2 regions of the Cupriavidus phytohabitans genome follow, and region 2 is predicted to be linked to the other one. Evidence: riboswitches for the same ligand, from Rfam matches in the RefSeq annotation. Region 2 holds a riboswitch; the other holds the start of a gene.

Region 1 (11,220 bases), on a different contig from region 2:
CGATCGCGCGGATGGCGTGCAGGCGCTGCTTGTGGTCTTCATGCGAGCCATGGCTGAAGTTGAGCCGGAACACATCGGCTCCCGCATCGAACAGCTGGCCGATGGTGGCCGGGTCCGAACTGGCAGGCCCAAGCGTGGCCACGATCTTTGCGTTGCGAAGGCGTCTCATGTGTTGGCTCTGGAAGCGCGCGTCAGCACGATCGCGCGAAAGTCATTGACGTTGGTCAGCGTGGGGCCGGTCATGACCGCATCCCCCAGCGCCTCGAAGAATCCATGGCCGTCGTTGGCGGCCAGCGCATCCTGCGGGTTCAGGCCAGCGCGCCATGCGCGCTCCAGCGTGTCGGGGCCGATCACCGCGCCGGCGATCTCTTCCTGCCCGTCGACGCCGTCGGTGTCGCCGGCGATGGCATGGATGCCGGCCTCGCCGCGCAAGGCCAGCGCCAGCGACAGCAGGAACTCGACATTGCGGCCGCCCCGGCCGCTGCCGCGCACGGTGACGGTGGTCTCGCCACCGGACAGCAGCACGCACGGCGCGGCAAAGGGCTCGCCATGCTGGGCGGCGGCCAGCGCGATGCCGCCCAGCACCTTGCCGACATCGCGGGCTTCGCCCTCGATGGCGTCGCCGAGCACATGCACCGCGTAGCCGGCGTCGCGGCCCACCTGCGCGGCGGCCTGCAGTGCCAGCCGCGGCGTGGCGATCCACTCGGTGCGGATGCGCGGCAGGCGCGGGTCGCCGGGCTTGAGCGTCTCGGCCGCGTCGGACCGCAGTGCGGCCAGCACATGGCCTGGCAGATCGATGGCGTATCGCCCGATGATCGCCAGCGCATCGGCACACGTGGTCGGGTCGGGCACGGTCGGACCGGAGGCGACGTCGATGGCCTCGTCACCCGGCACGTCGGAAATCAGCAGGTTCAGCACCTGCGCGGGGTGGCACGCGGCGGCCAGCCTGCCGCCCTTGATCGCGGACAGGTGCCGGCGAACGCAGTTCATCTCGGAAATGGTCGCCCCCGACTTGAGCAGCGCGCGGTTCACCTGCTGCTTGTCGTCCAGCGTGATGCCGGCTAGCGGCAGCGGCAGCAGCGACGAGCCGCCGCCGGAGATCAGGCAGATCACGAGGTCGTCCTCGCTGAGGCCGGACACCAGTTCCAGCATGCGGCGCGAGGCGGCCAGCCCGGCATCGTCCGGCACCGGATGCGCGGCTTCGACAATCTCGATGCGCGAGCAAGGCACCGCGTAGCCGTAGCGCGTCGCCACCAGCCCTTGCAGCGGGCCCGGCCACGCGGCTTCCAGCGCCGCGGCCATGGCCGCCGAGGCCTTGCCGGCACCGATGACGATGGTGCGGCCGCGCGGCGGTGCGGGCAGGTGGCGTGCCAGCGTGCGGGCCGGCTGCGCGGCGGCGATGGCCGCGTCGAACATGCGCCGCAGCAGCACGTCGGGATCGATCGTTGGCATGGTCACGGCGCGCAGTCCGCGGGCAAACGCGGCGGGCAAATCCATGGTTGGATCATGGCTGTCTCCTGCGATTTCGGTGTTTCATCAGGCAATGCGCTCCGGCGCAGCTCTGGGCGGCTGCTTGTGGCGGAAGGTGGTGCGGGGGATACGGCGAAATGCTGACAAGGTGCGGCGATGGCTTGCCCTGCTCCCCCGCTTGCGGGAGAGCGGAGCGCTTGCCACCGCTGGCAGCTAGCGGTTGATGCGCTAGTGCATGAACCCCGCGTGCCGGCTCAGGCCGCCTTTGCCTGCTGCCCGGACAGCAGTTCGCACACGGCTTGCGTCACCTGCGCGGTGGTTGCCGTGCCACCCAGGTCGCCGGTATGCAGTTCCGGGTTGGCGGTCACCGCTTCGACCGCCTGCATCACGCGCTGCGCCGCGGCGTGCTCGCCCAGGTGCTCCAGCAGCATGACCACCGACCAGAACGTGCCGACCGGATTGGCCAGGCCCTTGCCCATGATGTCGAAGGCCGAACCGTGGATCGGCTCGAACATCGACGGGTAGCGTCGTTCGGGGTCGATATTGCCGGTCGGGGCGATGCCCAGGCTGCCGGCCAGCGCCGCGGCCAGGTCGCTGAGGATGTCGGCGTGCAGGTTGGTGGCGACGATGGTGTCGAGCGACTTCGGGCGGTTGACCATGCGCGCGGTGGCGGCATCGACCAGTTCCTTGTCCCAGGTAACGTCCGGGAAATCCTTCGCCACCTGCACCGCGACCTCGTCCCACATCACCATGGCATGGCGCTGCGCGTTGGACTTGGTGATCACCGTCAGCTGCTTGCGTGGACGCGATTGCGCCAGCTTGAAGGCAAAGCGCAGGATGCGTTCGACGCCGACGCGGGTCATCATGCTGACGTCGGTGGCGGCCTCGATCGGATGGCCCTGGTGCACGCGGCCGCCCACGCCCGAGTACTCGCCTTCCGAGTTCTCGCGCACGATCACCCAGTTCAGGTCTTCCGGCGCGCAGCGCTTGAGCGGCGCGTCGATGCCCGGCAGGATGCGGGTCGGGCGCACGTTGGCGTACTGGTCGAAGCCCTGGCAGATCTTCAGGCGCAGGCCCCACAGGGTGATGTGGTCGGGGATATGCGGGTCGCCGGCCGAGCCGAACAGGATCGCATCCTTGTCGCGCAGCGCGTCCAGGCCGTCGGCGGGCATCATCACGCCGTGCTGGCGGTAGTAGTCGCCGCCCCAGTCGAAGTCTTCGAACTCGAAGCGGAAATCGGCGCCGGCGGCGGCCAGCGCTTCCATCACCTGGCGGCCTGCGGGAACCACTTCCTTGCCGATGCCGTCGCCGGGGATGGTCGCGATGCGGTAGGTCTTCATCTCTTGTCTCCTGGGCAGAATCCGTGTTTGCGTGATGGCGTGGAACGGATTCTGGGCCGTGGACAAGGTTTTGGATCGCTTGTAGAGTTAAACCATTCTTAACCTCAGATTAAAGCTGGCATGGCATCGTCCGCAGGGATCCAGCCGTCGGAACTGGGCTTTTTCACGTCGGTGGCCACCGCCGGCAGCCTGAGCGCGGCCGCGCGCGACCTTGGCATCACAACCGCGGCGGTCAGCAAGCGGCTGGCGCAGATGGAGGCGCGCATCGGCATGCCGCTGGTCACGCGCACGACCCGGCGCATGAGCCTGACGCCCGAGGGCGAGGTCTACCTGGAGCACGCGCGGCGCATCCTGAGCGAGATCGAAGACCTGGACCAGCTGCTGACGCGCTCCAAGGGCAGGCCGAGCGGCCTGCTGCGCGTCAATGCCACGCTGGGGTTCGGCCGCATGCACGTGGCGCCGGTGATTTCAGAGTATGTCGCGGCCTATCCGGAAGTCGACGTGCAGCTGCAGCTGTCGGCGGATCCCCCGCCGCTGAACGAAGACGCGTTCGACGTCTGCATCCGCTTCGGCGAGCCGCCCGATGCGCGCATCGTGGCGCGCAAGCTGGCACCCAACCGGCGCTTGCTGTGCGCGTCGCCCAAATACCTGCGTGACCACGGCATCCCCAACACGCCAGCCGACCTGCGCCGCCACAACTGCATCGGCATCCGGCAAGGCAGCGACGCCTACGGCGTATGGCGCCTGACCGCCGGCAAGGGCGCCAAGGCGCGTACCGAGACCGTGCGCGTGCGCGGCAACCTGACCACCAACGACGGCGAGATCGCGGTCAACTGGGCGCTGGAGGGCCATGGCATCCTGATGCGGGCCGAATGGGATATCGAACGCTTTCTGCGCAGCGGCCGGCTGGTGCAGGTGCTGCCGCAGTACGCCACGCCGGAGGCCGACATCTATGCGGTCTACCACCAGCGGCACCAGCTGTCGTCGCGGATCCGGCTGTTCGTTGAGTTCATGGCGGCCAAGTTCAGCGAGTTCGGCGAGCCGGCGAACATGCCGGCATGACTGTCGCTGCATGCAGCATTTACAACCCGGCGCGGCCTGGTGTGCCGAAATCAAGGGTTGCACGGATGGTGCGTTTCCTGCATGGCGCTGTTCTCCCACGTCTGCTATCCAAACCGACAGGAGGCCACCATGAGCATCTTCAAGGACATCCTCAACAAGCTGCTGGGACGAGCCAAGCCGGCAGCCACGGCGAGTGCGACGCCTGCAGGAGGCACGCCGACCTCCGCGGGTGCGGCCCCGCCACCGTCTGGCGCGTCACCCGCTGCAACGGGCGGCACCGCCCCCGCGGCCAGCGCCGGCCAGGCCACGGCCAAACCCGCGCCGCTGTCGGGCGTCGACGTCGAATCGATCATGGACAACCTGGTCAGGGAGAGCGGGCAGACGCTGAACTGGCGCACGTCCATCGTCGACGCGATGAAGGCGCTTGGCATCGACAGCAGCCTGGAGCACCGCAAGGAACTGGCGCGCGAGCTGCACTACAGCGGCGACATGAACGATTCCGCGGGGATGAATATCTGGCTGCACAAGCGCCTGATGCAGGAGCTTGCGGCCAACGGCGGCAAGCTCCCGGCGGATCTGTCGTAAGAAAAGCGTGGAAAGGCTCGGCGACTGCCCTAGCCGCCGATGCCGGCCCAGCGCAGGTGCTTGTCCCAGTCGGCGTCGCTGATCACGCCGGACACGCCCTGCCGCTGGCCGTCGGCGCGATAGAAATACGTGCGCGGCATCTCGCCCATCCAGTCGGGATCGACCGCGTAGCGCAGCCGCTCCTGCGGCTCGTTGCCAGACATCCACGCATTGCGCGTCAGGTTGACGCGCTTGAGCACCTGCTGCACCTGCGGCAGCGCATCGGCCCGGTCCATGGCCAGCGTGACCACGCGCAGGCTGCGATGCCTTGCCTGCAGCGTGCCGATGGCTTCGAAATTGCGCTTGCAGTAGACGCAGTCGAGCGACCACACCACCAGCACGAAGGGCTTGCCTTGCTGGGTGGCGCTGAGTTGCGCGGCATTGGCGGATTCGAAGACCGATACGCGTTCGGCCGCGTGCGCCATGCCGGCGACGCCGAGCGCGATCGCGGCGCCCGCCAGCGCGGCGACGAGTTTGCGACGTAACGACATAGCCCCGGTCATACCCCCGGTCATACCCCCGGTCATGCGCCCTCCTGCGCCAGCGGGAAGACCTGGAAGCCTTCGGCCTCGGTGCGCCACAGCACGTAGGCGCGGCCGCCGTGCTGCAGCAGGTGCGGCTGGTCCGAATCGCGCGCGGTGCCGGCGACCTGCCGCGTCTGCCAGGTCTTGCCGCCGTCCTGCGACAGCATCGCCGACAGCCGCGTCTGCTGGCCGTCGAACGATTTCCACGCCACCACGATGTGCTTGTCGTCGAGCGCGACGATATCGGCATGCTGCGCGCGCGGGTCGTCCAGCGGACGCTGCGCCTGCAGCTTGCCGTCCCTGAAGCGGCCCACCGATACCGTGGGCTTGCCTGCCTTCACGTTGAACCAGACCATGTGCAGCGTGCCGTCGGGCGTCACCGCGGCGCCCGGCCCGTGGTGCGGGCAGGCGTCGATGCGCCAGTCGTCGAAGGTAGCGCGCTGCATCGGCGCGGGCGTGCCGTCGGCCCCGAGCAGTGCCACCGCGTGGTCGCGCGCGTTGGGCGGGAACACGTGGCGCCACAGCGCCAGCACCTTGCCGTCCGGCGTCGGCGCGAGCGCGATGCGGCAGCATTCGCACGACTGGTCGGCGATCTTGTAGTCCCCCTGGAAACTCTTGCCGTGATCGGCTGACACCGCGTAGTAGATCGCAGCGCCGGCATAGGGCTGCTTGCGCGCCTCGGCGGCGGTCACGTCGCGCTTGTCGATCCAGCTGACGAAGACGCGGCCGGCCGCGTCCACCGCGATCGCGTCGAAGCGGTGCGCGATCTGGTCGCGGTTGGCATGCACCGTCACCGGCGCGGCAAAAGTCTTGCCGCCGTCGGTGGAGCGCGCGAAGCGGATAAAGCCGGTATAGGGCCTGGCCAGCGGCTGGGTCCAGGTGATGTAGATCTCGCCGTCGCGCCCCGCCGCTACCTTCGGCCGGCTGTCGTGATCGGCCGCGACGGGCTCGGGCACGCGGTTGACGTGCCGCACCGGCCCGAAGCTGCGGCCCTGGTCGGTGGACTCGCGCACCGCCACGTGCTGGCCATCCTTGTAGGCAATCCACAAACGGCCATCGCGATCGAAGGCGGCGCCGGTGCCGAGTTCGCTCATCGCCTTCGGGGCCGGGCTCTGCGCACCGTGGCCGGCATGGCTGCCATGCCCGCTGTGAGACTGCGCCATCGCGGCGAACGCCGTGCAGGCGATCACGCCCGCGGCAAGGATTCGGAAGCTGCGGCGCGCGCGCTGCATGGTCAGGGTATGGCTGGTCACTGCACTCAGAAGGAAAGCTTGGCCTCGGCGTAGAACGTCCGGCCCGGGTATGGGTGGTAGACGAAGTAACGCTGGCCGGTCAGGTTGTCGATGCCAAGCCCGAGGCGCACGTTCCTGGCGGGCTTGTAGGTCACCTTGACGTCGAAGGTCAGGAAACTGCTGGTGCCGCCGAAGGTGTCGGGATTGACGTCGCTGTTGTCGAGCGTATTGTACTGCCGCCCCGAATAGGTCATCGCCAGCGTGCCGGCCCATGCCGGCGTGAAGCGGTAGGTGCCAACGAGGTTCGCGCGCCACTGCGGGATGCGATAGAAATACTTGCCCACCGAGGCCGGGTTATTGGCGTTCTCCAGCGTCTTCGAATGGTTGTATGCGCCGCTGGCGGACAGGTCGAAGCCGCTCACCAGCACGTCGCGCCCGTCGTAGGCCAGCTCGATGCCGCGCGTGCGCACGCGGTCGACGTTCTGGAAGCTGGTGACGGTGGGGAACACCGTGGTGTTGGTCTGGCTGACCAGCGCATCGCGGATGTCGTCCTCATACACCGACACGCGGAAGTACGAACGGTCGACCGTGCGCTCGAAGGTCAGGTCCTTCGAAAACGAGCGTTCCGGCTTCAGGTTGGGATCGTTGTTGATCAGCGAGGTGCCGGTGATGCGGCCCTGGAACAGCTCGGCGACGGTCGGATAGCGATAGGCCTGGCCGAGCGACAGCCGGCCCAGCCAGTCCTGCCCGATGGCCTTTTCCAGCGCCAGCTTGGGCGACCAGTTGGACTCGCTGCGCACCGGGTAGGCGACATCCACGCCCGGCTGGCTGCGGCTGCCGTCATAGGCGCGCCAGTGCTCCCAGCGCACGCCCGGGATCAGCTTCCAGTCATCGGCGAAGTACCACGCGTCCTGCGCATACAGCGCCTGCGTCTCGGTCTTGCCGGCAAAGGCGTTGTTGAACGCGGAGATGGTGGCGGCCTGCCAGTCCGAAGTGTTGTAAGTGGTGTTGCTGAGCCGGTAGTTGTCGTAGTGGTAGCCGAAGGTGACCCAGTGGCCGCCCTTGAGCTGCTGCGGGCGATAGTCGGCCTTCAGGTCGAGCGTGCGCCAGCCGGTGCCGTCGCCATAGGTCACCGTGCCCGGGCCGTTGCCCGCGGTGCTGGCGGTGCGGCCGATGTCCTTGCTGACATCGAACAGCGACGCCACGCCGGAGAAGTTCCAGCCGGTCTCGTTGCGCGTGCGCAGCGACAGGCCGTAGAGCCAGCGCGCGTCTTCGCCATTGCTGGGCGCGAATGCGTTGGCAGGGATCACGTAGCGGAAGCCGCCGATATTGACCGGGCCGCTCGACACTCCATTGCCGTTGGCATCGCGCAGGTAGCTGCCGGTGGCGCTGGAACGGTCCTGCTGCCAGTAGGCGGCGGTGAACTGCGCCTGCAGCGTGTTGGTGATGTCGTAGGCGAGCTTGACCTTGAGCTGGTCCTGCACGGTGTGCGTGACGCCCTCGCTGTTGACGCCCATCACGGTGCGATCGGCGCCGGTCTGGTCCTGGTCGAAGTAGGCGCCGGTCACGGGCTTGTCGGCCGAGGTCGCACGCACGCTGGAGCGCGCCGCGGTGTAGAAGCTCAGCGGCTGGCTCTTGCTGTCCTGCCGGTCCACGCTGACCAGCCACGAGAACGGCCCGACGCGGTCGCCCACGTAGGCGTTGGCGTGCACGCCGTTGAAATTGTCGTGCGTGCCGTACAGGTTGAAGCGCTGCGTGAGCAGCTGCACGCTGGCATCGCCCTCGAACTTCTCCGGCGTGCGCGTGCTGATCAGCACGGTCGCCCCCAGCGAATTGCCCGGATACAGCGCCGAATACGGGCCATACAGCACGTCGACGCGCTCGATCTCGGCGGCGTTGACCAGCGACCAGCGCGGCGGGAAGGTGAAATCGGAGCCCAGCAGGTTCGACAGCAACAGGCCGTCGGCATAGACCAGCCCGCGTGCCGACTGCCGCGAGCTGGTGCTGCGCACCGAGATGATCGAGTTCATATCGCCGATGAAGCGCTTGCGCACGGCGAGGTTGGGCGCGTACTTGAGCGCGTCTTCGGTGTTGACCACGTTGAAGTCCGCCATGCGCGCGGCGCTGATGCCGTAGGCGGGCGATGGCGTATTGGGCGGCGTGGCGGGCGTTTCGCCGCGCTCGCTCTTGGCCGAGACCACGACTTCCTGCAGGGGCTGCGGCGCGGCGACGGGTCCATCCGCCTGCGCGCCGGCAATGCCGGGGCCCATCAGCGCGGCCGAAGCGGCCAGCGCGATCCGGTTTCTTCTCACTGGAATGCCTTTTCTGTTCTTCTGGCTCGCCCGTCTGGTGCGCCGTATCCGGCTCGTGGCGCACTTCCTCCGCGTAGCGAGTGCCGACATTCTAGGTGCCGGGACGGTTTGACGCAGTGCGACATAGCGCCGCGCCGGTGCGGAAACAAGGCGGCCGACCCAGGCGAGTGCCTGAAGCTCCATCCACGTTTACCCGCATATCCACACGGGGGCTTTATCTCTAGATTTGCCCGGATTGGCTCACACGCCAACGTGATGCTGGGAGAGACTGATCCGGCGGCAGCCGCCGCGGACAGCGCCGAAGGAGCAACCGCCCCGGAAACTCTCAGGCAGAAGGACCGGTATCACGCGTCACAGCACTCTGAAGAATGCCGCCATCGTCAGCCGGCATACCGAAGGAGCAAGCGGCCCTCGCCCCCCGTACAAGCGGCGATTGTCGTGAATCTCTCAGGTCAGGAACAGAGGGGGCGTCCGCCACGCATGTCGCGTGCGGGCTCCAACTCCGACGTTTCTGGACTGCCAGATCATGAAGACAATCGCCGTCATCGGCGGTGGCATCACCGGTGTCACCACTGCCTACGCGCTCGCCCGGCGCGGATTCTCCGTCACCCTGTTCGAGCGCCACCGCTACGCCGCGATGGAAACCTCGTTCGCCAATGGCGGGCAGCTTTCCGCCTCCAACGCCGAGGTCTGGACGCACTGGTCCACCATCCTCAAGGGCCTGAAGTGGATGCTGCGCAGCGATGCGCCGCTGCTGGTCAACCCGCGCCCGAGCTGGCACAAGCTGAGCTGGTTCGCCGAGTTCATCGCCTCGATCCCGCACTACCGCCGCAACACCATCGAAACGGCGCGCCTGGCCATCGCGGCGCGCGAGCACCTGTTCGCGTGGGCCGCGCAGGAAGGCATCGACTTCGACCACAAGCGCGAAGGCATCCTGCATATCTACCGCGACAAGGCCGGCTTCGAGCACGCGGGCCGCGTCTCGGCCCTGCTGGCACAGGGCGGGCTGGAGCGCCGCGCGGTCACGCCGGCGGAAATGCGCGCGATCGAGCCGACGCTGGCCGGCACGTACTACGGCGGCTATTTCACCGAAAGCGATTCGACCGGCGACATCCACAAGTTCACCAGCGGCCTGGCCGCCGCCATCGAGCGCATGGGCGTGCGCTGCCGCTACGGCGAGGACGTGCGCAATGTCACCACCGATGGCCGCAGCGCCAGCGTCACCGTGCAGGAAGGCGCGCACAGCACCACCTCGACCTTCGACGGCGCGGTGATCTGCGCCGGCACCGCCAGCCGCGCGCTGGCCGCCGGGCTGGGCGACCGTGTCAACATCTATCCGGTCAAAGGCTATTCCATCACCGTCAACCTGAACGACGCCGCCAGCCGCGCCGCTGCGCCGACCGTCAGCCTGCTCGACGACGAAACCAAGCTGGTCACCAGCCGCCTCGGCAACGACCGCTTCCGCGTGGCCGGCACCGCGGAGTTCAACGGCTTCAACCGCGACATCCGCGCCGACCGCATCCGGCCGCTGGTGGAATGGGTGCAGCAGTGCTTCCCCGGCGTCAGCACGCGCAGCGTGGTGCCGTGGGCGGGGCTGCGTCCGATGCTGCCCGACATGCTGCCGCGCGTTGGCCGCGGGCGGGCGCGGTGCATCTTCTACAACACCGGGCACGGGCACCTGGGCTGGACGCTGTCCGCGGTGACGGCGGATATGGTGGCCGGGGTGGTGGCGCAGGCGCTGGAAGCGCAGAAGGTGGCGGTGCCAGGTGGGATGGCGCTAGGGAGGGCCTGAGCGGCTGGCTGCAAATGCAGGGTGACGACAGCGGGATTTCAAACCAGAACTACCGCCCATTGTGAACGCACCGCTCTCCCGCGAAGTGGGAGAGGGGTGGGGGTGAGGGCCGGAGCATCAACGAAGTGAAGGGCGTCGCTATGCCAGCGCCTGCCCTCACCCCCGGCCCCTCTCCCGCAAGCGGGCGAGGGGAGCAAACCAGCGGCGCACGTTGCATGCGTCGTCTGGCATCACCTTCAGGCCGGCGCAAACACCGGCACCGGCGCCCCGTCCGCGCTGGGCGCGAACTTGACCTTCACCTTCTGCCCGATGCGCACTTCATCGAGATCGCAATCGACGATATGGGTCATCATGGTCACGCCCTCGTCCAGCTTCACGTAGGCGATGCAGTATGCCTGCGGGCCAGCCTTGCGCGTGACGCTGTACGAGTAGATGGTGCCGCGGCCGCTGGCGGTCTTCCAGACCGTATCGCCCATGCAGAACGGGCACAGCGTGCGCGGATACCAGTGCGTCTTGCCGCATGACTGGCAGTGCTTGACCAGCAGCCGGCCTTCGCGCGCGGCCTGCCAGAATTCGATGTTGTCGGGCTGTTCGTCCGGGGCCTTGTAGGCCATGGGAGTGTGTGGGGTCGTCATGTCAGTTGCTCCGGCGATCGTTCATCATTCACGCTCGAGGATCAGGGTGGCGCTGCCGTGGCGCGAGCCCAGGTAGCCGCCAGTGCCTTGCGCCAGCGCCAGGTCGCAGTTCTTCACCTGCACCGCCGGATGCGCCTCGCCGCGCAACTGGCGCACGGCCTCGATCACCTTGGTGATGCCGCCGCGGTTGGCCGGGTGGTTGTTGCACAGGCCGCCGCCATCGGTATTG
Region 2 (11,220 bases):
GACGTACCCGGTCCAGTCGTTGTGCCCGGCATGGTCGATGACCGCCAGGCGGCGGGGTTCGTCCAGCGCTTCATAGAGCGCCTTGCCGAACCGGGGCGGCACGATGTTGTCGCGTTCGGCCACAACCACCATGACCGGGCGGCCAAAGGCGGCCAGGTTGGCCACGCTGTCGTAACGGTCGCGCAGCAGCCATCCGGTTGGTAGCCATGCATAGTGGTGGGCGGCAACGTGGGCAAGCTTGTCCCACGGCGTGATCAGCAGCAAGGCATCGACATGCTCGCGCTGGCGCGTTGCGGCGGCCGCGGCAACACCGGCGCCGAGCGATTCGCCGACCAGCAGCAGGGGGCCGCCAAACTGGTGCCGGGCGAGCGCAATCGCCTGGCCGGCATCGTCGACGAAGCTGCGCTCGCCAAGCGCGCCGTCGCGCGGGCCATAGCCGGGATATTCGGCCAGTATCACGCGGATACCCAGCCGCGTCAGCACGCTGGCGTAGTAGCCGCGATGGCCGGCGTGCCCGGCATTGCCGTGGAAGACCATGGCGGTCCCGCGGGCGGGGCCGTGCGGCTCGGCCAGCAGGCCGCGAAAATCATCCGGGCCCGGCCATGCGCGCAGTCCGGGCGAGACCATGTCGTCCACCGAGGCCTTGTCGGGAAAGTAGAGGAAGCGATCCTGCAGCATCAGGACGGACCCAAGCAGGACCACGCAAGCCAGCAGCCAGCGCAGCCGCCGCCGCGCCGACGCGGACCGTGCCGCAGGCAGCGCGGTTGCCCGCATGGCAGGCGGGCTAGGCGCCGGCGACCACCGGTTCGCACCGCACTTCGGTCCGGACCGAATTGGCGATAAAGCAGGCATCGTGCGCGGCATGATGCAGGCGCTCCAGCTCGTCGCGGGTCGGTTCGCGCTCGCCGGAGAAGGTGACATGGGGGCGCAAGGTCACCACCGTCATCGCCATCCGGCCCTCGCGGTTCTTTTCCATCACGCCGGTGGCGGCATCGACATAGCGGTCGACGACAAAGCGCTGCTTCGCCGCCAGCGACAGGAACCACAGCATGTGGCAGCTCGACAGCGAGGCGATGAACATCTCTTCCGGGTCGACCGCGCTGGCATCCGACATCGGCAACGGCACCACATCAGGCGACGACGAACCCGGGACTTCCGCGCCGCCATCGAAGCGCAGGACATGCCTGCGGCTGTAGCGGTTGCCGGTGAAATCCTGCCCGTCGCGTTGCCACAGGACCTCGGCGGTATATACGGACATGCGCAGACTCCTAATGTTGGGAATGCTTCAGGCGCCGTGCGGCACGCTCTCGCCGTCGCGCAGGCCCAGGCGCTGGTTGGCCGGCACCGCAATATCGATCAGCCTGGGCCGGGGCAGGTTCAGGTTGCGCATCATGTCAATGAACTCCTCGCGCGTGCGGCCGGATACGCGGCTGTTGTGCGCGCGCTCATGGCCGATGGTCGACGAGGTCTGGCCCTTGTAGTCGTGCGCGGGGTAGACCCGGGTATCGTCGGGCAGCGCAAAGAGCTTGCGGGTCAGGCTGTCGTACAGCGTGCCGGCGTCGCCCGACTGGAAATCGGTGCGGCCGCAGCCGTCGATCAGCAGTGCGTCGCCCGTGAAGACGCGGCGCACGATGCCATCGGATGTGGGCTCTTCCCACAGGTAGCTCATGCTGCCGGCGGTATGGCCGGGCGTATGGATCGCGCGCAGCACCTGCTTGCCGAATGCGACAGTGTCGCCGTCGATCAGTTGCTTCTGTGCCGGCTTGATATCGCAGCCCGATGGCGCCGCGGTGTGCGCGCCGGTCTGCATGGCGAGATGGCCGGCGGAGGTGATGTGGTCGGCGTGGGCGTGGGTCTCGATGACCCAGGCCAGGTGTGCGCCGGTATCCTTTACCAGCGCCAGGTCGCGTTCGAACTGGTGGTCGACCGGGTCGATCAGCAGCGCCTCCTTCGTTTCCGCATCGATCAGCAGGTAGGTGAAGGTGGACGAGGTATCGTCAAAGAGCTGGTGGAAGGTCTGCATGGCGGGCCCTCTTGTTCTGCAGTCGGGGAACGCCGCCATGATACGCCGCAATGGATGCGCATTGGGTGCGCAACAGGCGTCCTCTGGCACCTCTCACTTGTTTATGGGAGGTCAGCACTCCACGATATTCACCGCCAGCCCGCCGCGCGCCGTTTCCTTGTACTTCGTCTTCATGTCGGCGCCGGTCTCGCGCATGGTCTTGATCACCGAATCGAGCGATACGTAGTGCGTGCCGTCGCCGCGCAGCGCCATGCGTGCCGCGTTGACCGCCTTGACCGACGCCATCGCATTGCGCTCGATGCACGGGATTTGCACCAGCCCGCCGACCGGGTCGCAGGTCAGGCCGAGGTTGTGCTCCATGCCGATCTCGGCCGCGTTCTCCACCTGCGCCGGGCTGCCGCCGAGCACCGCGGCAAGCGCGCCGGCGGCCATCGAACAGGCCACGCCGACCTCGCCCTGGCAGCCGACCTCAGCGCCGGAGATCGATGCGTTGAGCTTGTACAGCAGCCCGATCGCGCCCGCGGTCAGCAGGAAGTCCACCACGCCCTGCTTGTTCGCGCCCGGCACGAAGCGGTCGTAGTAGTGCAGCACGGCGGGGATGATGCCGGCGGCGCCATTGGTCGGCGCGGTCACCACGCGGCCGCCCGCCGCATTCTCTTCATTGACGGCGATGGCGTACAGGTTGACCCAGTCCATCACCGACAGCGGATCCGACAAGGTGCGCTCGGCGCGCTCGGTCAGGCTGCGGTACAGCTCGGGCGCGCGCCGCTTCACCTTGAACGGCCCCGGCAGCTCGCCATCGGTGCGGCAGCCGCGCGCGACGCAGGCCTGCATCACGTCCCAGATATGCAGCAGCCCGTCGTTGACTTCCTGCTCGCTGCGCCAGGTCAGTTCGTTTTCCAGCATCAGCCGCGCAATGCTCTTGCCGCTGGCCTGCGCCATGTCCAGCATGTCCTTGCCGCTGCGGAACGGATGGGGCAACTGCTGCGCGGCGTTCAGCACCTGGGTATTGGGCGCACCCGCCGTGACCACGAAGCCTCCGCCCACCGACAGGTAGCGCGCTTCGCGCAGGCTCGCCCCGCTGCTGTCGAAGGCATGGAACTTCATGCCGTTGGGATGCTCGGCCAGTGCCTCGCGGCGGTAGAACGCGATGTGCTCCTTCTCGACGAAGGGCACGATATGGCGTCCCAGCAGCGACAGCACGCGCGTCTTGCGCAACGCGGCGAGCCTAGTGTCGATGGAATCGGGATCGATGGTGTCGGGCGATTCGCCCATCAGGCCGAGGATGACGCCCTTGTCGGTGCCGTGGCCCTTGCCGGTGGCGCCGAGCGAGCCGTACAGCTCGACCCGCACACTGGCCACCTGCGGCAGCAGGCCGTCGCGCTCCAGCCCCTGCGCGAACATCAGGGCCGCGCGCATCGGGCCCACGGTATGCGAGCTCGACGGGCCGATGCCCACCTTGAACAGATCGAAGACGCTGACTGCCACGGAATGTCTCCAGCAATGGGTGTGGCCCTGCAGAGGCTCTTTTTAGGCGGTCGAAGTACTGCAGCGGACACCGCCGCCGGCGGGTCCGTCATCTTGAGAATAGTGCGACGGCCGGCCCGCCGCGGACGCGGCGGCACCGGCCTGGGCGTGCGTCAGTCGACCACGTAGTCGCTGACCGGCACGCAGCTGCAGAACAGGTTGCGGTCGCCGTACACGTTATCGGCACGGCCAACCGGCGGCCAGTACTTCTGCGTGCGCAGCGATGCCACCGGATAAGCGGCTTCCTCGCGCGTGTACTTGTGGGTCCACTCGTTGGCGGTCACCACCGCGGCGGTGTGGGGCGCGTGCTTGAGCGGGTTGTCCTCGCGGTCGAAAGTACCGTCGGCGACGCGGCCGATTTCCTGGCGGATCGCGATCATCGCGTCGATAAAGCGGTCCAGCTCGTGCAGCGCCTCGCTCTCGGTCGGCTCGATCATCAGCGTGCCCGGTACCGGGAAGCTCATGGTCGGGGCGTGGAACCCGTAGTCCATCAGGCGCTTGGCCACGTCTTCGTTGCTGATGCCGGTTTCCTTCTGCAGCGGGCGCACGTCCAGGATGCACTCGTGCGCGACCAGGTCGTGCTGGCCGGTGTACAGCACCGGGTAGTACGGCGCCAGGCGCTTGGCCACGTAGTTGGCGGCCAGGATGGCGTTCTCGGTGGCGGCGGTCAGGCCGGCCGAACCCATCATCGCGATATACATCCACGAGATCGGCAGGATGCTGGCCGAGCCGAACGGTGCCGCCGACACGCCGCCGATGCCGCGGTCGTCGCGGCGATAGCCGACGCTGTCCTGGTTGGGCAGGAAGTCCGCCAGGTGCGCGCCGACCGCGACCGGACCCACGCCCGGGCCGCCGCCGCCGTGCGGGATGCAGAAGGTCTTGTGCAGGTTAAGGTGCGACACGTCGCCGCCGAACTGCCCCGGCGCGGCGGTGCCGACCATCGCGTTCATGTTGGCGCCGTCCACGTAGACCTGGCCGCCGTGCTGGTGCACGATCTCGCAGATCTGCTGCACGCCCTGCTCGAACACGCCGTGCGTGGACGGGTAGGTGATCATGATCGCAGCCAGGTTCTTGCTGTGCTGCTCGGCCTTCTTCGCCAGGTCTTCCAGGTCGACGTTGCCGTTCTCATCGCAGGCAACCACCACCACCTTCATGCCGGCCATTTGCGCCGACGCCGGGTTGGTGCCGTGCGCCGACGACGGGATCAGGCAGATGTCGCGATGGCTTTCGCCGCGGCTGGCGTGATACGCATGAATGATCAGCAGGCCGGCATACTCGCCTTGCGAGCCGGCGTTGGGCTGCAGGCTGACCGCGGCGTAGCCGGTGGCGGCGCACAGCATGGCCTCGAGCTGGTCGATCATCTCGCGGTAGCCCACGGTCTGGTCCAGCGGCGCGAACGGGTGGATCTGGCTGAACTCGGGCCAGGTCACCGGGATCATCTCGCTGGTCGCGTTCAGCTTCATCGTGCACGAGCCCAGCGGGATCATGGTGCGGTCCAGCGCCAGGTCCTTGTCGGCGAGCATGCGCAGGTAGCGCAGCATCTCGTGCTCGGCGTGGTGCGTATTGAAGACCGGGTGCGTCAGGTATTCGCTGGTGCGTGCCAGTGCGGCCGGGAACGCGTCATCGGTGGCGGCTTCGAGCTTGTCGAAATCGAGGCCCGCCGGCAGCGGCTTGCCTTGCGTGAAGATTTCCCACAGCGCGACCACGTCGGCGCGGGTGGCGGTCTCGTCCAGCGAGATGCCGACGCGCGTGGCGCCGGCATGGCGCAGGTTGATGCCGCGCGCGGTGGCGGCGGCGTGGATGGCTTCGGTGTTGAAGCCGGTTTCCAGCGTCAGCGTGTCGAAGAAGGTGGCGTTGGTGCGGGCGAAGCCGAGCTGCTCCAGCCCGGCGGCCAGCGTCGCGGCCAGGCGATGCACGCGCTGCGCGATGCGCTTCAGGCCTTGCGGGCCGTGGTACACGGCGTACATCGACGCCATCACCGCCAGCAGCACCTGCGCGGTACAGATGTTCGAGGTGGCCTTTTCGCGGCGGATATGCTGCTCGCGCGTCTGCAGCGCCAGGCGATATGCCTTGTTGCCCTGCGCGTCGACAGTCACGCCCACCAGGCGGCCCGGCATCGAGCGCTTGAACGCATCCTTCACCGCCATGTAGCCGGCGTGCGGGCCACCGAAGCCCAGCGGCACGCCGAAGCGCTGCGAGTTGCCCACGGCCACGTCGGCACCCCATTCGCCCGGCGCGGCGATCAGCGTCAGCGCCAGCAGGTCGGCGGCAGCCACCACCAGGCCACCGGCGGCATGCACGGCGTCGGCGATGGCGCGGTAGTCATTGACGTCGCCGTTGACGCCCGGGTACTGCAGCAGCACGCCGAAGGCGCCCGCGGCAGCGGCGTCGGCGGCAGGGCCGACCTTGACTTCGATGCCCAGCGGCAGCGCGCGCGTGCGTACCACTTCCAGCGTCTGCGGCAGCACGTCGTCGGCGACGAAGAAGGTGTTCGAGTCGTGCTTGTTCACGCGCTGCAGCAGCGTCATCGCTTCGGCGGCGGCGGTGCCTTCGTCGAGCATCGACGCATTGGCGATATCCAGCCCGGTCAGGTCGGTGACCATCTGCTGGAAGTTCAGCATCGCTTCCAGGCGGCCTTGCGAGATTTCCGGCTGGTAGGGCGTGTACGCCGTGTACCAGGCCGGGTTCTCGAAGATATTGCGCAGCACGACCGCGGGCGTGACGGTGTTGTAGTAGCCCTGGCCGATAAAGCTCTTGAGCACGCGGTTCTTGCTTGCCAGGCTGCGCAGCCTGGCAAGCGCGGCTTCCTCGCTCAGCGGCTCGGTGAACTCGCCCATCGGCATGCCGTCGCGGCGGCGGATGGCGGCGGGGATCACGGCGTCGATCAGCGCGGCGCGGCTGTCATAGCCGAGCACCTGAAGCATGTGCTGCTGTTCGGGGGTATCGGGGCCGATATGGCGGGCGGCGAAGGCGTCGCGCGCCTCCAGTTCGGCCAGCGTGGGCCGGTTACCTTGGGCGGCAGTCATGGGAAGCGGGGCGTTCATGGGCAAGAACCTCGTGGGGAGCGCTGCGGCAGGTGGTCAGCCGTGCCGCGGCGCTGCAATTTGCTTGTCATTCCCGCCTTCGCGGGAATGACGGACTTCAGGCGCCGACGCTGGCCTTGTACGCGTCGGCTGACATCAGGCCGTTGACGTCGTCGCTGTTGGCGGGCTTGAGCTTGAACAGCCAGGCGTCGAAGGCGTCGGCGTTGACGCTTTCCGGCGCGGCCGTGGCGGCTTCATTGACGGCGATCACTTCGCCGGCCACCGGGGCGTAGATGTCGGAAGCAGCCTTCACCGATTCGACCACTGCCAGCGCGTCGCCGGCACCGACCGACTTGCCCACTTCGGGCAGTTCCAGGAAGACGATGTCGCCCAGCGCGTCCTGTGCGTGGTCGGTGATGCCAATGGTGAGCGTGCCGTCGGCTTCGACGCGCACCCACTCATGCGACTCGGTGTATTTGAGGTCGGCGGGGAAATTCATGAAGGTTCTCCGGATTCAGATCTGTTTCTTGTTGGGTGATGCCTGCCCGGCAACGCTGCCGGCAGGCGAGGGCGACCGTTGGGTGAGCGGGTGTTTCCCTCAGCTCACGAGTGCCTTGCCATTACGCACAAACGGCAGTTTAACCACAGTCGCGTTGAGTTTGCGGTCGCGGATCTCCACCTGCACGGTGTCGCCGACGTTCACGCCCCGCGGCAGGCGCGCGAACGCAATCGATTGCGACAGCGAGGGGCTGAAGGTGCCGCTGGTGATTTCGCCGTCACCGGCGGGCGTGATGACCTTCTGGTGGGCGCGCAGCACGCCGCCTTTCTCGCGCAGGATCAGGCCGAGGAACTGCCGCTGTTGTCCGTTGGCGGCCAGCGCCGCCTTGCCGGTGAAGTCGCGCTCGCTCTGCAGGTCGACGGTCCAGGCCAGGCCAGCGTCCAGCGGCGAGGTATTGATGTCCATGTCCTGGCCGTACAGGTTCATGCCGGCTTCCAGGCGCAGCGTGTCGCGCGCACCCAGGCCAGCCGGGCGCACACCCGCGGCGTTCAGCTTTTCCCACAGGCCGGCGACGCTGGCGGCCGGCACGACCAGCTCGAAACCGTCCTCGCCGGTGTAGCCGGTGCGCGCGACCATGACCTCGCCGAGTGCGGGGTCCTGCACCACCACAGCGTTGAACGGCTTGAGCGCATCGGAAGGTTGGGTCGAGGGGAAGGTGCTCCACACCTTGGCGCGGGCGTTGGGCCCCTGCACCGCCACGATTGCCAGCGGCTGTGCGCCGGCCGGCGCGACATCTTCACGGCGCGGGGTAATGGTCACGCCGCTGCCGGTGGCATCGTTGCGGGCGCGGATCCAGTCGATATCGCCGACCGCGGTGCCGGCGTTGACCACCAGGCGGAAACGGTCCTCGGCAAAGAAGTAGACGATCAGGTCGTCGATCACGCCGCCTTTCTCGTCGAGCATGCACGAGTACAGCGCCTTGCCCGGCGTCTGCAGCTTGTCGACGTTGTTGGCCAGCAGGCCGCGCAGGAAGGCGCGGGTATTGGGGCCGCTGAGATCGACCACGCACATGTGCGACACGTCGAACATGCCGGCGTCGGTGCGCACGGCGTTGTGCTCTTCGATCTGGGAGCCGTAGTTGACCGGCATGTCCCAGCCGCCGAAATCGACCATGCGGGCGCCGAGGGCGCGGTGGATGGCGTTGAGGGGCGTGGCCTGGAGCGTCATGGAATCCTCGGGGGCAATGTCGGGTTGCGAAAACAAAAAAGGGCCATCCGCCGCGGCGATCGCTACGCCAATATGGCAAGCAATCCGCTGCGGCGGATGACCCCTCTGTCCTCGATACCTGAGAGATTACGAAGCGGATCCAGTGGACCCAACCTCGCGCGCCCCTTCGGTGGGCACGCTCGCCACGAATGGCGGGTGCCGCTCTCCAGAGTGCGGCATGCATCGTGTGCATGTTGCATGCCGATCCGAACGGTCCGTGGTGCCTGAGAGTTTTCGGGTGATACCCCTTCGGCGGCGCAGTTCTGCGCGCTCTCCCGGTCGGATGCGCGCAATGTACGGGAGGCCCCGGCCTTTGTCAAACCAGGCCGGACGGCCGCCCGGCGGCTGTACCCGTTCCTGCGCCCCGCCGCCAGGGGGCGGAACGTAGCGTTATTTATTCTTGTCGTCGGTCACGACGTTACCGATCACGCCGCCCACGGCCGCGCCACCCAGCGTACCCAGTGCGCTGCCCTCGGTCAGGATGGCACCGCCCACGGCACCCGCGCCCGCGCCGATGGCGGTATTGCGCTGCTTCGGGGTCATATCCGCGCAACCAGCGAATGCCGCGACCGTCGCGCCGATCAGGGTCACCTTGGTCAATGTCTGCAGGATATTCATTGTTGGCTCCGAGTGATGAATATTGCATGTCCGAGACACGCCTGGACATGACTGTTAGAACCTGGTGCACGTTCATCGGCTCCGGCCTTTACGAAGTGTTACGCCAGTGACACAAGGAGGGCCGACGATGCGGCAGGCGCTGACTGACCAGGCGCGGCCAGCGTGTTAACATCAACAGCTTTGCCGCCGGGCGCGTTTGCTGCCCCTGGCGCGCGCCTCGCATTCGCCCCATTTATTCGCCCCATTCATCCGCCCCATCTCCCGACCGCCCTTCGCATGAGCCACGGCCTGAATTCCGCCCAATCCGAAGCCGTCCGCTATCTGGACGGACCCTGCCTGGTGCTGGCCGGGGCGGGTTCCGGCAAGACCCGCGTGATCACGCAGAAGATCGCGCACCTGATCGAGGACAAGGGCTTCGAGCCGCGCCATATTGCCGCGGTCACCTTCACCAACAAGGCGGCCAAGGAGATGCAGGAGCGCATCGGCAAGCTGATGGAAGGCAAGACCACGCGCGAGGGCAAGCGCATCCCGCTCAAGCAGCTGACGGTCTGTACCTTCCACTCGCTCGGCGTGCAGATCCTGCGCATGGAGGCGGAGCACGTCGGCCTGAAACCGCAGTTCTCGATCATGGATTCGGATGACTGCTTCGGCCTGATCCAGGAGCAGCTCGGCACTACTGACAAGAAGCTGATCCGCGGCGTGCAGAGCACGATCTCGCTGTGGAAGAACGGCATGGTCGATCCCGAGGCCGCGATCGCGCAGGCCGCCAATGCCGACGAACACCAGGCCGCGCTGGTCTACCGCAACTACGTCGCCACGCTGAACGCCTACCAGGCGGTGGATTTCGACGACCTGATCCGCCTGCCGGCAGAACTGTTCGCGCGCAACGAAGCGGTACAGCTGAAGTGGCAGAACCGGCTGCGCTACTTCCTGGTCGACGAATACCAGGACACCAACGCCTGCCAGTACCAGCTGCTCAAGCTCCTGGCGGGCGGCTCGCACCTGCGCGCGCCGGCCTTTACCGCGGTGGGGGACGACGACCAGGCCATCTACGGCTGGCGCGGCGCCACGCTCGACAACCTGCGCGGGCTGCAGACCGACTTCCCCGACCTCAAGGTGATCAAGCTGGAGCAGAACTACCGCTCCACCGTGCGCATCCTGGAAGCGGCCAACGCGGTCATCGCCAACAATCCCAAGCTGTTCGACAAGAAGCTGTGGAGCGAGCATGGCATGGGCGATCCCATCGCCATCCATCCGATGAACGACGAGGAGCACGAGGCCGAGTCGGTGGTGTTCCGCCTGTCGGCGCACAAGTTCGAGCGCCGCGCGCAGTTCCGCGACTACGCCATCCTGTACCGTGGCAACCACCAGGCGCGGCTGTTCGAGCAGATCCTGCGGCGCGAGCGCATCCCCTATGTGCTGTCGGGCGGCCAGAGCTTCTTCGACAAGGCCGAGATCAAGGACATCTGCGCCTACCTGCGCCTGATCGCCAATCCCGACGACGATCCCGCCTTCATCCGCGCGATCACCACGCCGCGCCGCGGCGTGGGCAACACCACGCTCGAGGTGCTGGGCACCTTCGCCGGGCAGGCCAAGGTGTCGCTGTTCGAAGCGGCGATGATGGGCGGCATCGAGGGCAAGCTGCAGCCGCGCCAGCTGGAGCCGCTGCGCGTGTTTTGCGAATCGATGGTGCGGCTGGCCGACCGCGCGGCCAAGGACCCGGCTACCGAAGTGCTTGACGACCTGATGGCCGGCATCCACTACGAGGCCTACCTGTATGACAGCTTCGACGAGCGCCAGGCGCAGTCTCGCTGGACCAACACGCTGGAGTTCCTTGAATGGCTCAAGCGCAAGGGCACCAAGCCGGAAGCGGCCGAGGGCGAGGAAGCCACCGGCTATGACAACGCCGACGGTTTCGGCAGCGAAGGCAAGAATTTGCTCGAGCTGACGCAGACCGTGGCGCTGATGAGCATGCTCGAAGGGCGCGAGGAAGACCCGGACGCGGTGCGGCTGTCCACGCTGCACGCGTCCAAGGGGCTGGAATATCCGCACGTGTTCCTGGTCGGCGTGGAAGAGGGCATCCTGCCCCACTGCCGCGAAGACGACGACATGACCGACGAGAAGATCGAGGAAGAGCGCCGGCTGATGTATGTCGGCATCACGCGCGCGCAGCGCAGCCTGCAGATCAGCTGGTGCAAGAAGCGCAAGCGTGCGCGCGAGACCTACTCGTGCCAGCCGTCGCGCTTTATCGGCGAGATGAAGCT

Evidence for each region. Region 2 has a riboswitch for glycine ahead of gcvT (glycine cleavage system aminomethyltransferase GcvT). Riboswitches for the same ligand answer to the same signal wherever they lie in the genome.
Region 1: it holds a riboswitch for glycine, as region 2 does, so the genes downstream of both, J8I34_RS15310 (D-amino acid dehydrogenase) here and gcvT (glycine cleavage system aminomethyltransferase GcvT) in region 2, are expected to answer to the same signal.

Annotation. Positions count from the first base shown of each region.
Region 1 covers NZ_JAGIQB010000019.1:60,174-71,393, reverse strand. The annotation lists gene pyk (pyruvate kinase) at 1-169, opposite strand, end outside; gene J8I34_RS15345 (glycerate kinase type-2 family protein) at 166-1,452, opposite strand; gene J8I34_RS15340 (tartrate dehydrogenase) at 1,725-2,810, opposite strand; gene J8I34_RS15335 (LysR family transcriptional regulator) at 2,931-3,872, shown strand; gene J8I34_RS15330 (DUF3597 domain-containing protein) at 4,002-4,457, shown strand; gene J8I34_RS15325 (TlpA family protein disulfide reductase) at 4,487-4,987, opposite strand; gene J8I34_RS15320 (sialidase family protein) at 5,020-6,273, opposite strand; gene J8I34_RS15315 (TonB-dependent receptor) at 6,279-8,564, opposite strand; glycine riboswitch at 8,814-8,915, shown strand; glycine riboswitch at 8,916-9,036, shown strand; gene J8I34_RS15310 (D-amino acid dehydrogenase) at 9,091-10,356, shown strand; gene J8I34_RS15305 (Zn-ribbon domain-containing OB-fold protein) at 10,593-10,991, opposite strand; gene J8I34_RS15300 (thiolase family protein) at 11,016-11,220, opposite strand, start outside.
Region 2 covers NZ_JAGIQB010000008.1:172,279-183,498, forward strand. The annotation lists gene J8I34_RS07985 (alpha/beta hydrolase) at 1-774, opposite strand, end outside; gene J8I34_RS07990 (OsmC family protein) at 785-1,258, opposite strand; gene J8I34_RS07995 (MBL fold metallo-hydrolase) at 1,286-2,023, opposite strand; gene J8I34_RS08000 (L-serine ammonia-lyase) at 2,135-3,511, opposite strand; gene gcvP (aminomethyl-transferring glycine dehydrogenase) at 3,664-6,594, opposite strand; gene gcvH (glycine cleavage system protein GcvH) at 6,692-7,072, opposite strand; gene gcvT (glycine cleavage system aminomethyltransferase GcvT) at 7,172-8,299, opposite strand; glycine riboswitch at 8,395-8,518, opposite strand; glycine riboswitch at 8,540-8,626, opposite strand; gene J8I34_RS08020 (YMGG-like glycine zipper-containing protein) at 8,729-8,956, opposite strand; gene J8I34_RS08025 (UvrD-helicase domain-containing protein) at 9,233-11,220, shown strand, end outside.